Regions from separate parts of the Acidovorax sp. NN32 genome, predicted to be linked through region 1. Evidence: predicted binding sites of a transcription regulator. Region 1 holds the regulator's gene; each other region holds the start of a gene.

Region 1 (3,406 bases):
GCTGATATACAGCGCGGTCCTGGTGGCCCTGTGCGTAGGCATGATGGCCAGCCTTGTCACACGCACGCCCTTGAAGGTGGATGTGGTGCGTGATCGGGCGGCGCTGTCGCGCATCGTGGCGGGTGGAAAGCTGGAGAACATCTACCGCCTGCAGATCATGAACGCCACTGAAGGCCCCCAGCGCTATCGCATCAGTGTGCGTGGCCTTGAAGGGCTGGAAGTCGCTTCTGATGCCGAGGTGGACATCGGTGCGGCGGAGTCCCGGTGGGTGGCCGTCCGTTTGCAGATACCCTATGGATCAGCCCCTTCAGGATCACATGCCGTGCAGTTCGATGTCCAGGCTTTGAGCGCGGACGCCCATGTGAGCGAGAAATCCGTGTTTCTGGTGCCGCGATAACGCAGCGCGCGCCCGGGTGCAAGACCTTCGCGGGTCTTGCTTTGAGCAAGATAATTTTTGAGGAGTAAGCACCATGCCATCCAGTTCCGCCCTCGGCACTGCCCCTTCTGCCGCTGCACCCTGGTGGAGGTTTGGCCATGTGTGGCTGATCATCGCCGGTCCCGTGATCGTGATCATTGCAGGGTTTGTGACCCTGTGGCTCGCGATATCGCGCCCCGACCCTGTAGTCGCGGAAGATTATTACCGCCAGGGCATCGAGATCAACAAGACACTGGCCACCCCAGAAAAAAGCCTGTTGCCAGCCATGAAGGGCCGCAACCACGCTGCCACCCCGGTCCAGGACCAGCCGCGCTGAACCCACCTGGCCGGGCGGCATGCCTGCACGGCCTTACCAGGAGACAAACCAATGTGGATGCAACGCGTGATGTGGATTGCCTGGCCGGCCTTTTTGATGGCCGGTGTGATGGAAATGCTGGTTTTTGCGATGGTGGATCCGCAAGACCTGCACTGGTTTGGGCAGCCGTTGGCATTGTCACGGCAGGGCGTGTACACGCTTGCCTTTTTTGCGTTCTGGATGATCACGATGGCATCCAGCGCGTTGACCACGCTGCTGGCGATGTCACCGTTTGAACTTAACCGTTGCCCGGTTCCCGAAGGCGAACGTCCCGATGACTGCCGCAAGACATCATCGTGCCCTTGAGCGGTAGTGCCACCTATTGGCTAAGGTCAATGTGGTAAGGACTGCCAGGATGGCAGACCACAGCAGGTTCAGTGGCAGGCTTGCTGGTTGTTCACGATGCGCTTGAGGGCCTCGGTCTCCAGGATGCGCACATGGCGCTGCTTGACCTCGACAATGCCTTCTTCCACAAACTTGGAGAAGGTGCGGCTCACGGTTTCGAGCTTGAGGCCCAGGTAGCTACCGATCTCTTCGCGGGTCATGCGCAGCACGAGCTCGGACTGCGAGAACCCCCGGGCGTGCAGGCGCTGAACCAGGTTGAGCAGGAACGCAGCCAGGCGCTCCTCAGCGCGCATGCTGCCCAAGAGCAGCATCACGCCATGCTCGCGGACAATCTCGCGGCTCATGATCTTGTGCACATGGTGCTGCAAGGCGGTGACTTCGCGGGACAGCTCTTCGATGCGGTCAAACGGCATGACGCAGACTTCCGCGTCTTCCAGGGCCACCGCATCGCAGGTGTGGTGGTCATTCACGATGCCATCAAGGCCGATGATCTCGCCTGCCATCTGAAAACCCGTGACCTGGTCACGCCCGTCTTCGGTGGCTACACATGTTTTGAAGAAGCCGGTTCGAATGGCATAGAGCGAGGTGAAGGATTCGCCGTTGCGGAAAAGGGTTCCACCGCGTTTGATCTTGCGGCGAACGGCAACGACCTCGTCAATGCGTTGCAGCTGTTCCTCGCTCAGCCCCACCGGCATGCACAGCTCGCGCAGGTTGCAGTTGGAGCAGGCGACTTTGATGGTGAGCGGGTTCATAGGCACAGAGGCTGGGTAAGGTTTGAGCATATCGCCCCATATGCCTAACAGGCTGGGCCTTTGGTTGCGGGTGGGCGACTGATGTGCATCAAATTGTCGCTGTTCGTCCCGGCCCATCACTTGATGCAGGTCAAGGACATGGAGTGCAGCTTACGGCACAGTCGAAGTGTACGCAAGGAATTTGCCCATGACCGCTGTTTCGCCCGAGCTGCTGCGCCGTTTCGACGTGCCAGGGCCCCGTTATACCTCTTACCCAACAGCTGACCGTTTCGTCGAGGCCTTTGGGCAGGACGACTACGCGCTTGCCTTGGAGCAGCGCAGGCTGGGCTCCATGACGAAGGCCTTGCCGCTGTCTTTGTACGTGCACATCCCCTTTTGCGAGTCCCTTTGTTACTACTGCGCCTGCAACAAGATCATCACCAAACACCATGATCGGGCAGAGGTGTATTTGCGGTATTTGAGCCGCGAGATTGACTTGCACACAGCACACTGCGGCACGGGGCAGGTGGTGAGTCAGCTTCACCTGGGTGGTGGCACGCCCACTTTTCTATCGGACGAGGGCTTGCGGGAGCTGATGGGCATGCTCAAACGCAGCTTTTCGTTGGCGCCGGGCGGGGAGTATTCGATTGAGGTGGACCCTCGCACCGTCAATGCGGACCGCCTTGCAGTGCTGGCGGAACTGGGGTTCAACCGACTGAGCTTTGGGGTGCAGGATTTCGATCCCGAGGTTCAAAAGGCCGTTCACCGCATACAGCCTGCCGAGCAGGTGTTTTCGCTGGTGGAGTCCGCACGTTCGCTGGGTTTTGAATCCATCAATGTGGATTTGATCTACGGCCTGCCTCGGCAGACGCCAGAGTCGTTTGACCGCACGCTGGCCCAGGTTACGCAGCTGCGGCCTGACCGTATCGCGTTGTACGCGTATGCCCATCTGCCAGAACGTTTCAAGCCTCAGCGCCGTATTGTTTCGGCCGAGTTGCCAGCGGCTGCAGGCAAGGTGTCGATGCTCTCCCGTTCGCTGGACGCCTTCATGGATGCTGGGTACGTGTATGTGGGCATGGACCACTTTGCATTGCCTGAGGATGCATTGGCAGTCGCCAAGCGCCAGGGGCGTCTGCACCGCAACTTCCAGGGCTACAGTACGCAACCTGATTGCGACCTGATCGGCCTGGGGGTGTCTGCGATTGGCCGGGTCGGAGCCACCTACAGCCAAAATGCCAAGACCCTGGATGAGTATTACGATTTTCTGAATCAGGGGCGCCTGCCCGTCGTTCGTGGGTTGGCCCTGACGCGCGACGATCTTGTGCGCCGCGCCGTCATCATGGCCTTGATGTGCCAAGGCGAGCTGTTGTTTGAGCCCATGGAGCAAGCGTGGTTGATCGACTTTCGCCACTACTTCTCTGCGGAGCTGGCGCAACTGGAAACCATGGCCGAGCAGGGGCTTGTGGTGGTGCGGCCCGATGGGGTCGAGGTCACTGCCATGGGCTGGTTCTTTGTGCGTGGCATTGCCATGGTCTTTGA
Region 2 (3,406 bases), 2.1 Mb from region 1:
ATGTCATTGGCCTCGACCAGAAATTCGCCGTTGCCCGTGATCTTGTGCATCACGCCCACGTCGGCGCTGGACTCGATGAGCACCTGGCTGGACAAGACCGCCTCCTTGCCCGCGCCCCGCAGCATGCGCGCCAGCGCCAGCCAGTCGGCCAGGCGCAATTCATGGCGGCGCGAACACACCGTCTCGCCCAGGTACACCACATCCACGGGCGTGGCGGCCATGGCCTCGTAGAACGCGAACACGGTGTCGCGGGGCCAGTAGTACAGCAGCGGGCCGAGAGAGAGTTTCATGGGGCGGTCTCCGGGGTTTCATCGTGATATTTCGGATTCAAAGCGGCGCACCGACCTTCGATCTGGCGCGATCCGGGCCAGGGGACGCCGCGCAAGGGCCGCCAAGCCGCGTATGCGGCGCTTCGCTGGCGTGCGCTGGCGTTGTCCCCCTTCCCCTAGCGCGAAGCGCGTAGAGAGAAGGGGGAAGCCGCGCAGCGGCTCAGGGGGTTGTCGCCTGATCATTTCATTTCCAGGGGCGGTGGTAGGCACCCAGCGTGTGCTGCTGGCCTTCTGCCACCTGGTCCAGGCTGGCCATCCAGCGCGTCTTGGGCGCGTAGCGGTGGGGGTGGGCCAGACACTGGTCCATGGCCTCGCGCCAGACCTGGGTGACCTGCGCCACATACGCGGGGCTGCGCTGGCGGCCTTCGATCTTGATGGCGCGCACGCCCATCTTGAGCAGCTGGGGCAGCAGCTCCAGCGTGTTGAGACTGGTGGGCTCTTCGATGGCGTAGTAGTTCTCGTCGTCCCCCACATCGAAGCGGCCCTTGCACAGTGTGGGGTAGCCCGCGTTCTCGCCGGGCGCATAGCGGTCGATGAGCACGCCGTTCAGGCGCGACTCGCGGCCCTGCGGCGTCTCCACCCAGCGCACGGCCTTGGGCGGAGAGCACACGCCGTGCGTGTTGGGCGATTCGCCGGTCACGTACGACGACAGTGCGCAGCGCCCCTCGACCATCACACACAGGCTGCCGAAGCCGAAGACTTCGATCTCGACCGGCGTGCGATCGATGACCTGGCGCACCTGCTCCATCGACAGCACGCGCGGCAGCACGGCGCGCACGATGCCGAACTGCTGGCGGTAGAAGTTGATGGCCTCGTAGTTGGTGGCCGAACCCTGCACCGACAGGTGCAGGCGCAGCCGGGGATGGTGCTGCACCGCGTAGTGCATGAGGCCGGGGTCGGCCAGGATGACCGCGTTCACGCCCAGGTCCACCGCCTTGTCCAGTGCGCTGCGCCACGGCCCCGGGTTGGCCGCCTGCGGGTAGGTGTTGAGCGCCATGAAGACCTTGCAGCCGCGACCATGCGCATAGGCAATGCCGTTGGCGATGGCGGCCTCGTCAAAGTTGAGGCCCGCAAAATTGCGCGCATTGGTGGCGTCGCGCAGGCCCAGGTAGACGCAGTTGGCGCCGTGGTCCACAGCGGCCTTCAGGGCGGGCAGGCTGCCGGCGGGGCAGACGAGTTCCAGTCCGGGGGTTGCAGCTTCAGGCAGCACCGCCTCCATCGATTTCAGGGGTTCCATCACAAACATTCAAACGCGGGCCCCGGGCCGGGCCACAGCACTGGGCGCCACCATAATGAGGACACCCCACGCATCCGCTGATCTTCATCAACGGCGGTGCACAATTCCGGAGCAAACCAGTCGGGTTTTGATGTGGCCCGCCTCCGCAGCGCACCCCACAGCCGCCAGGCCTTGACTTGCGTCTACGCTGTCCCACTTTTCGTTCCTTCCTTTTGCCCAACCCGGGCGCTGCCCTGTCATGAACAAGAACCTGTGGCTGCTGGCGCTGTGCCAAGGCCTTTTCCTCACCAACAACGTTGTCTTCATTGCCATCAATGGCCTGGTGGGCCTGCAGCTGGCGCCCTTTGGCTGGATGGCCACGCTGCCGGTGATGGGCTACGTGGTGGGCGGGGCGCTGTCCACCCCGTTGGTGGCGCGCACGCAGTCGCGCTGGGGGCGCAAGGTGTCGTTCCAGATCGGGCTGGCCGTGGCCGTGGCATCGGCCGCGCTGTGTGCCTGGGCGGCGTTCAGCGGCAGCTTCTGGCTGCTGTGCACCGCTACGCTGGTGGCGGGCTATTACAGCGCCAACGGTGGCCTGTACCGCTTTGCGGCCGCCGAGCTGGCGGCCCCGGACTACCGCGAGAAGGCCGTGTCGTTGGTGCTGGCCGGTGGCCTGCTGGGCGCCGTGGCAGGCCCCAACCTGGCCAGCGCCACGCGCACGCTGTTCCCGGTGCCGTTTGCGGGCGCGTACATCGCACTGATCGGCGTGGCGCTGTTGTCCATGCTGTGCATGGCAGCCATCCGGTTCGAAGTGCAAACCGTGGTGCTCAACGCTGCGGGCCAACGCGAGCAGGGGCGCCCCCTCTCTGTACTGATGCGCCAGCCCGCCTTCATCGTGGCCATTGTGGGCGCTGCGCTGGGCTATGGGGTGATGAACCTGCTGATGGCGGCCACGCCGCTGGCTATGCAGGTGTGTGGCTTTGACTTCGATGCCTCGGCGCTGGTGCTGGAGTGGCATGTGATCGGCATGTTCGCTCCCGGCTTTGTCACCGGCCACCTCATCAAGCGGTTTGGCGTGCTGCCCATCATGGGTGCGGGGGTGTTGCTCAACTTCGCCTGCGTGGCCGTGGCGCTGATGGGTGTGGAGCTGCACCACTTTGGGATTGCGCTGTTCTTCCTGGGAGTGGGCTGGAACTTCCTGTTCACCGGCTCCACCACGCTGGCCATGACGGCCTACCGCCCTGAAGAAAAGGACCGCGCCCAGGCAGCCATCAACTTCTGCGTGTACGCCACGCTGGCGCTGAGCGCGTTCTCGTCGGGTGTGCTGGTCACCACCCAGGGCTGGACGCTGCTGAACGCCGGGTCGCTGGTGCCCATTGTGGTGACGGGGCTGGCGCTGGCCTGGCTGGGTCTGCAGCGCAAGCGCGTTTCACGCGGCGTCTGAAGGCACCTCAGCCACAGCGCCTTCTGCGGCCACCGTGGTGCGCAGCCACTGCGCAAAGGCCGCCACCGCAGGGTCTTCCAGACGCCCCGGCGCCACGAAGAGGCTGTAGCCCCGCGCACCGCTGTCATGGTGCGGGTGGGCCAGCACCAGCTCGCCCGATTGCAGTTCGCGCTCCACAAAATACCGGGGCACCAGGCCTAGCCCCAAGTCGGCGCGCACCGCCTCCACCAGCATCGAGAACAGATCAAAGCGGTGGCCGCCCAGGGTGTGGGCCGGCACGCGCGTGATGCCCGCGCGGCCCAGCCAGTCGTCCCAGGCGCCCAGGCGCGAGCTGAGCTGCAGCAGCGGCACGGCCCGAAAATCGCCGCGCTCTGTCGCACGCCGGTGGCGCGACTGCGGGGCACACACGGCCACGCA
Region 3 (3,406 bases), 1.7 Mb from region 1:
AGTCACTAAATGCAACTTTTTACCCAATGAGGTCGGTTTCGACTATGGCGTATTCACCCACGGTTTTCTGAGCGGCGATCCTGAGCGGCTTGTCTGGCATCGGTGTAGTCCACAGGCCGACGTTCTCTGCCTCTGACTGCCTACGTGTGGCGCGCCGCGGGGTTTCTACAGTGGGCTCATCGCTGACCGGCACCGTTTACCGCCATATCGGTGGCATGGCCGCAGCGAAACAACCGCAAGGAAGAAGACCATGAACGAAGACACCCTCAAGGGCAACTGGAAGCAGTTCAAAGGCAAGATGATTGAACAGTGGGGCAAGCTCACGAACGATGACTTTGACGTCATTGATGGCAAGCGTGAACAGTTCCTGGGCAAGCTGCAGGAGCGCCAGGGCATTGCCCGCGACGCAGCCGAAAAGCAGCTCAAGGAATGGCAAGAACGCCACCCGGACTTCCGCTTCAACGACTGACCGGTTGCCCGGCGCAGGGGCCCGGCCCCTGCCCTGCAGCAACACGGGAAACGACGGCTCCCGCACCCTGGTGCAGACAGCTGGACACCCCTGAATCACCCAATCCCGAGGAGAAACCCATGAAATTCGCACGTACTCTGATCGCATCCGTGGCTGCCGGCCTGCTGGCAACCTCTGCCTTCGCCATGACCGAACCCGAGCACAAGGCCGCCAAGGAGCGCATCTCGGCCGACTACAAGGCTGACAAACAAAAGTGTGATGCCCTGAAGGCGAACGCCAAGGACGTCTGTGTGAAGGAAGCCAAGGGCAAGGAAGATGTGGCCAAGGCAGAACTGGAAGCCCAGTACAAGCCGAGCCCCAAGGCCACCCAGAAGGTGGCAGAAGCCCGCGCTGACGCTGCCTACTCTGTCGCCAAGGAAAAATGCGATGACCTGAAGGGCAATGAAAAGGATGTCTGTGAAAAGGACGCCAAGGCTGCCCAGGTGAAGGCCAAGGAAGATGCCAAGGTTGCCGCAGCGCAGGCCAAGCCTGCTGACAACGCCGCCGAAAAGGGCGCCGCCGTGGCAGAGGCCCGCAAGGATGCCAACGCTGAAAAGAACGACGCCAACTACAAGGCCGCCAAGGAGCGCTGCGATGCGCTGTCGGGTGATGCCAAGTCCAAGTGTGTAGACGACATGAAGCGCATGTACGGCAAGAGCTGATCCGCTGGGGACCTGTCAGTGGCCGGTACTCCCAGCCGCTGGCAGTCTTCACAATGCCCCGCCCCGTGCGGGGCATTTTTTATTGTGGGGTCCGGATGGTGCTGAGCGGTTGATGCCGAACTGACCTGCATCAACACGCCCTGGTGGCTGGCGGCCTAAGCTCGTTCCCTGTTTTTGTCTCGCTGCAAAGGGATTCCCATGGCACAACTTGAATGGTCGGACGCGCTGGCCCTGGACCTGCCCCTGATGGACGACACCCACCGCGAATTCGTAGACCTGCTGGCCGCCGTGGACCGGGCCGACGATGCGCAGCTGCTCTCGACCTGGCATGCGCTCGTGGAGCACACCGATCACCATTTTGCGCAGGAGGACGCCTGGATGGCGTCCACCCGTTTTGCCTCGGGCAACTGCCACAGCATGCAGCACCGGGTGGTGCTGCAGGTCATGCGCGAAGGGGGGGTGAGGGCCCAGCAAGGCGACCTGCAAGTGCTGCGTGTGATGGCCAGCGAACTGGCACTGTGGTTTCCGCAGCACGCCCAGAGCATGGACGCTGCACTGGCCCTGCACTTGCGCCGTGTGGGCTTTGACCCGGTCTCGGGCGTGGTGCACGCGCCGCACGCGTTGCCGGGCGAATTGATCCAGGGCTGTGGTGGATCGACCTGCTCCGACACTTCGGCCGGTGTTGCCGCCACCGAGCCAGCGGCAATGGCCTGAGAGCGTCAACAGGCTCTTACCCCCGTGCGCAGGCCGCGCCGGTGTGGCATGCTGCCAAGTCTCTAGGCAAGTGGGCGGCATGACCGCTGTGTTTCATGGCCGAAACCTCTTCCCCAGTGGCTCTGTACGACGAGGCCGCAAGTCTCCAAGCCCTGCAGCGCTATGGCATTCTCGACACGCCGATGGAGCCCGCCTACGACGACCTGGCAGGGATTGCGGCCCATGTGTGTGAAGCCCCAGTCGCCCTGATCAGCCTGCTCGACAGCCACCGCCAGTGGTTCAAGGCCTCAGTGGGGCTCCCGCTGCGGGAAACCCCGCTGGACCAGTCCGTGTGCCGCTACGCCGTGCGGCAGCCCGGCGTTTTCATCGTGCCCGACCTGGCGAAGGATGCGCGTTTTGCGCACTTCAGCATCGTGACCCAAGAAAATCCGCTCCGCTTCTATGCCGGGGCGCCGCTGGTCACGCCCGATGGTTATGCCCTGGGCACGCTCTGCGTGCTGGACCACCGGCCGCGCCATCTGTCCCCAAAGGCCCAGGACATGTTGTGTGCGCTGGCGCGCCAGGTGATCCGCCTGCTGGAGCTCAAGCGCGCCAACGACCGCCAGGGCCAGATGCTGGTGGAGCTGGAAGAAGCGCGCCGCCAGATGGCCGTGCTGGCCCATACCGATGTGTTGACCGGCCTGGCCAACCGGCGCTCGTTCACCGCGCGTCTTTTGCAGGAGCAGGCCCTTTTGCGGCGCGACGGTGAACCCGCCTGTCTGTTGATGATGGACATCGACCACTTCAAGCGCGTCAACGACGTGCATGGCCACCATGTGGGCGACCAGGCCCTGCAGCTTTTTGCCACGCTCTGCCGCGATGTGTTCCGCGCGGCCGACATGGTGAGCCGCTGGGGCGGCGAGGAATTTCTGGCCCTGTTGCCTGCTACCCGGGTGGAGCAGGCCCAGGCGGTGGCGCAGCGTGTGCATGACGCGCTGACCACCCACCCGGTGCCGGGGGTGATGCCGCCCTTGGCGCTGACCGTGAGCATGGGACTGTCCAACTTCGATCCCCTGCGCCCTCTCGACATCACCCTTCGCGCGCTGGATTCAGCGCTCTACGCAGCCAAGCGCGAAGGCCGCAACCGCACCGTGGTGGTGTAAGTGCAGCGAATTTGCTTTAATTTTGATAGCTGCTAGCGCTTGTCAGTAAAGCGCTAGGGCCATATTCTTTCAATATTTCGACGCTGCTTGAGTGCCCTGCGGTGCGGGGCAGTATCAGCGCAGCCATGCGCCATGAAAGATCCCGCAGGGCCCGGCGCACGGCGGGCGAATCCTGCGCACCCACGGGGTTGGCATCGTTGCGCGGGCAGAACGCAGCCTCCAGGACGTGCTGCTTGGCGCAGACCAGCGCCACCCGGTCTTGCGCCCGCAGGGCCGCCATCAGCTGGTCGCGGTGGCGCTGCACGCGCTCCGCTTCGGCCAGCGTCAGGGTGGGTGGGGGCGCGGCAGCGCCTGCGGCCGGGCCGGTCAGGTGCTGTGCC
Region 4 (3,406 bases), 1.9 Mb from region 1:
ACCCGAAGGCTGGCGGCGTGAGCCTGGGCTGTGGCCTGTCGCACCACTTTCAGTGGCTCGATACGGGCGCCAACCAGTGGCTCGATGCTGATCTGCCCGAGGTCATGGACCTGCGCCGCGAGCTGCTGCCGGTGCGCTGCCCGCGCACGCGCCATGCCACGGTGGACATCACGCAGCCTGGCTGGTGGCAGCGGCTGGGGCTGCCAAAGGAGGAAGGGGAGGGCGATGGCGCGGGCGTGCAGCCGGTGTTCATCGTCTGCGAAGGGGTGCTCATGTACCTGCAGCCCGCGCAGGTGCAGGCCGTGCTGCGCGAGTTTGCGCAGTGCGCGCCGGAAGGCTCGCGCCTGGTGATTGATGTCATGACGCACCGTGCCGTGGGCCGCGCGGCGCAGCACGCCAGCGTGGGACCCACGGGGGCGGAGTTCCACTGGGGCGTGGGCAGCATGGACGAGCTGACCGCCGCACACCCGCGCCTGGCGCTGCTGCGCCAGCAGAGCGTGTCGGAGTGTTATGGCTGGCCGGGTGTGGTGCTGGAAACGTTGTGGTGGCCGTGGCTGGGGGCGCCGCTGTATGGCATGGCGACTCTCGGCGTGGACAGCGCGTAAAGCTGCTCGCCGGTGGCTGCTTGGCAGCACGCTCCTAGGAGCGCGCCAGCTGCGCCCACACCGGCGCCTTGCCCGTCAGCTGCCCCACGATGGCGGCCTGCAGCGGCGGCAGCCGCCGGGCGCCCTGCAGCACCAGCTGCCGCAGCAGGCGCGGCACGGGGCGCGTGTCGGTATACAGCCGCACGATGGCATTGGTGCCCTCGTACATCGGCCATGCGTGGCGGTGGTGCGCCCGCGCATAGGTGGCCAGGGCTTCGGCATTGCCGATGTCGTGGCCCTGGCTGCGGGCTGCCGCCACGGCGGCCGTCAGGCGCTCCACACCGGCCAGCCCCAGGTTGTAGCCATGCGCCGTCACGGGGTGCATGCCCACGGCGGCGTCGCCCAGCAGCGCGCAGCGGTGGTCTGCAAAACGCTGTGCATACACGGCCACCAGCGGGTAGGCGTGGCGTTCGCCCTCCAGCTGCAAAGGCCCTAGGCGGTCGCCCAGCTGGGCCTGCACCGTAGCGGCGAAGGCCTGCGGGCTCTGGGCCATCAGCGCACCTGCGTCGGCAGTGCCCGCCGTGACCACCACCGAGCACAGCGCATGCCCCTCTTGGGGGTCATTGGGCAAGGGCAGCACCGCCAGCGTGCGTTCATAGCCAAAACACTCGTGCGCCACGCCGCCATGGGGTTGGGCATGGCGCATGCGGCAAACGATCACGGTGCGGCCAAAGTCCGTCATGCGTGCGCCAATGCCCAGCTGCCGCCGCGTGGCCGAGAAGCGGCTGTCCGCCGCCACCAGCAGCGGGGCCTGCAGACGCTGTGGCGATGGCGCGGGGCCATCGCTGGGGGCACCGGCGGGAGTCTGGGGAAGGTACTCCAGCTCGGCATGGGTGGACTGCGTGGCCACGCGCACCACCTGGGCGCCGGTCACGATGCGGACACCCGGTGTGCGTGCCGCCACGGCATAGGCCGTGCGGCGCAGTGCGTGGTTAGGCACGATGAAGCCCAGAGCCTCCAGCCCCGTACCCTGGGTGCCCAGCTGCAGGGCGCTGCGCTGGCCCAGCGGGCCGTCGTGCACCTGCGCTTCGCGGATGGTGCCCACCTCGTGGGGCGCCAGGCCGGCCCAGGTGCCCAGCCGCTGTAGCGTGGCCACGCTGGGGTGGGTGAGCGCGATCTCGCGGCCATCGGGCGCGGGGTGGGCCAACGTGGCCTCAGACTGCTGTTCGACCACGGTGGTGGTGAACCCGGCCTGCGCCAGGGAAATGGCCAGCGACAGGCCCGCAGGGCCCGCGCCGACGATGAGAACGTCGCTGTGTGAGGAGGAGGTCATGGCAAGAAGACCGGGCGAAGCAGCCCGGCATCCACCCTGCAACCGTGGGGTGGGGCTTGCCATTGTGGGCGGGCACTCCGCGCGGAGGTTTGCCCTGCATCAAGGCAGTGTGCCTGAATGCTATAAATTAAATAGCTAAAAAATGATACGGGATGAGCGCTAGGGCCTTAAAACATCAAAAATTATGGTGCGTTACGAGCGTGCCGGTTTGCGCGCGCCCTTGGCGGGCTTCTTGCGGGCGCCACCCGCTGGCTTGCCGCGCAGGTGCAGCCCCCAGGTGACCAGCACCCACAGGTACGCCGCCAGCACGCTGTAGGCCGCCATGGCGGCCAGCGACAGCGGTGGTGCGGCGATGGAGCGCGGGCTGGCCATGGTCTCCAGCAGCTGGCGTGTGCCCGTGCCCAGCACCGGCATGGCCGCGCTGCCCGAACGTGCCATGCGTGCCGCCATGAAGATGAAGAATTCCATGAGCAGCGCACCGATCAGAAAACACGCTGCCAGAGCCAGTAGCTGGACAAAGGCCCGGCGGTTGCCCTTGACCAGAAAAATGATGGCTGACACCAGCACCAGGGCGGGCAGCAGCAGAGCCAGGGCAGGCCAGGCGGACATGAGCATGGTCATGGATGGGTACCGGATGCGAAAAGAGGCAATAAAAGAAAAGGCGCACGGGTGTGGCTGCGGATGATAGACGTATGCACCGCACACCCTCTGCGCCCCCTGCACCCCTTGTGCACCGGCAGCGCGGCGGGCATGTTCTGGGCGTGCGTCTCTTGTCTCTTGCTGGCGCCAGCTTATGGCCTACGGCTGTGGGGGCGGCCCCACCATCTCGCGCATGCGGCGGCGCAGGGCGCGGTCGCGGCGGTCTTCGGCTTCCCAGTCGGCCTTCACGCCGCGCCATAGCGCCAGCGCCATGAGCAGGATGACACCGGTGAACGGCAGCGCGAACACGATGGTGGCGGTCTGCACCGCCTTCACGCCACCGGCCAGCAGCAGGCTGATGGCGATGCCCGACACCAGCACCCCCCACGTGATCTTGACGCGTGCCGACGGGTTCTCATTGCCGCCAGTGCTCATCATGCCCAGCACCAGCGTGGCGGAATCGCCAGAGGTGACGAAGAACACCAGCACGAGCAACGTGGCCACGAACGACATCACAGCCCCCCAGGGCAGCGCGTGGAACATGGCAAAGAGCGCGGTCGAAACATCGGCCTTGACGGCTTGCGCCAAAGGCACGCCTTGCATGATCTCCAGATGCAGCGCCGTACCGCCGAACACCGAGAACCACACAAACGCTGCCAGCGTAGGCGCCAGCACGGTGCCCAGAATGAATTCGCGAATCGTGCGCCCGCGCGAGACGCGTGCGATGAACAGGCCCACGAAGGGCGACCAGCTCACCCACCAGGCCCAGTAGAACACCGTCCAGCCGCTCACCCAGCCGCTGTCGCGGAAGGGTGTCATACGCAGGCTCATGCGTACGAATTCGCTCAGG

Evidence for each region. Region 1 encodes FNR, which switches genes on or off when oxygen is low (the NO sensors DNR and NnrR bind a similar motif). Its sites were predicted from a motif close to TTGATNNNNATCAA; they were not measured.
Region 2: a site for FNR is predicted at 1,644-1,657, ahead of ubiU (ubiquinone anaerobic biosynthesis protein UbiU). Genes of this name have one in related genera too.
Region 3: a site for FNR is predicted at 1,291-1,304, ahead of ACT89O_RS01880 (hemerythrin domain-containing protein). Genes of this name have one in related genera too.
Region 4: a site for FNR is predicted at 2,007-2,020, ahead of ubiM (5-demethoxyubiquinol-8 5-hydroxylase UbiM). Genes of this name have one in related genera too.

The regions. Positions count from the first base shown of each region.
Region 1 covers NZ_CP199679.1:2,058,875-2,062,280, forward strand. Annotated here, with positions in the region: gene ccoG (cytochrome c oxidase accessory protein CcoG) at 1-397, shown strand, start outside; gene ACT89O_RS09530 (FixH family protein) at 471-752, shown strand; gene ACT89O_RS09535 (hypothetical protein) at 804-1,097, shown strand; gene fnr (fumarate/nitrate reduction transcriptional regulator Fnr) at 1,166-1,888, opposite strand; gene hemN (oxygen-independent coproporphyrinogen III oxidase) at 2,076-3,406, shown strand, end outside.
Region 2 covers NZ_CP199679.1:5,276,920-5,280,325, forward strand. Annotated here, with positions in the region: gene ACT89O_RS24395 (U32 family peptidase) at 1-290, opposite strand, end outside; gene ubiU (ubiquinone anaerobic biosynthesis protein UbiU) at 514-1,548, opposite strand; gene ACT89O_RS24405 (MFS transporter) at 1,805-2,989, shown strand; gene ACT89O_RS24410 (LysR family transcriptional regulator) at 2,975-3,406, opposite strand, start outside.
Region 3 covers NZ_CP199679.1:403,652-407,057, forward strand. Annotated here, with positions in the region: gene ACT89O_RS01870 (CsbD family protein) at 251-469, shown strand; gene ACT89O_RS01875 (hypothetical protein) at 589-1,170, shown strand; gene ACT89O_RS01880 (hemerythrin domain-containing protein) at 1,369-1,884, shown strand; gene ACT89O_RS01885 (sensor domain-containing diguanylate cyclase) at 1,980-3,026, shown strand; gene ACT89O_RS01890 (hypothetical protein) at 3,043-3,406, opposite strand, start outside.
Region 4 covers NZ_CP199679.1:167,792-171,197, forward strand. Annotated here, with positions in the region: gene ACT89O_RS00800 (class I SAM-dependent methyltransferase) at 1-605, shown strand, start outside; gene ubiM (5-demethoxyubiquinol-8 5-hydroxylase UbiM) at 640-1,917, opposite strand; gene ACT89O_RS00810 (hypothetical protein) at 2,110-2,538, opposite strand; gene ACT89O_RS00815 (BCCT family transporter) at 2,716-3,406, opposite strand, start outside.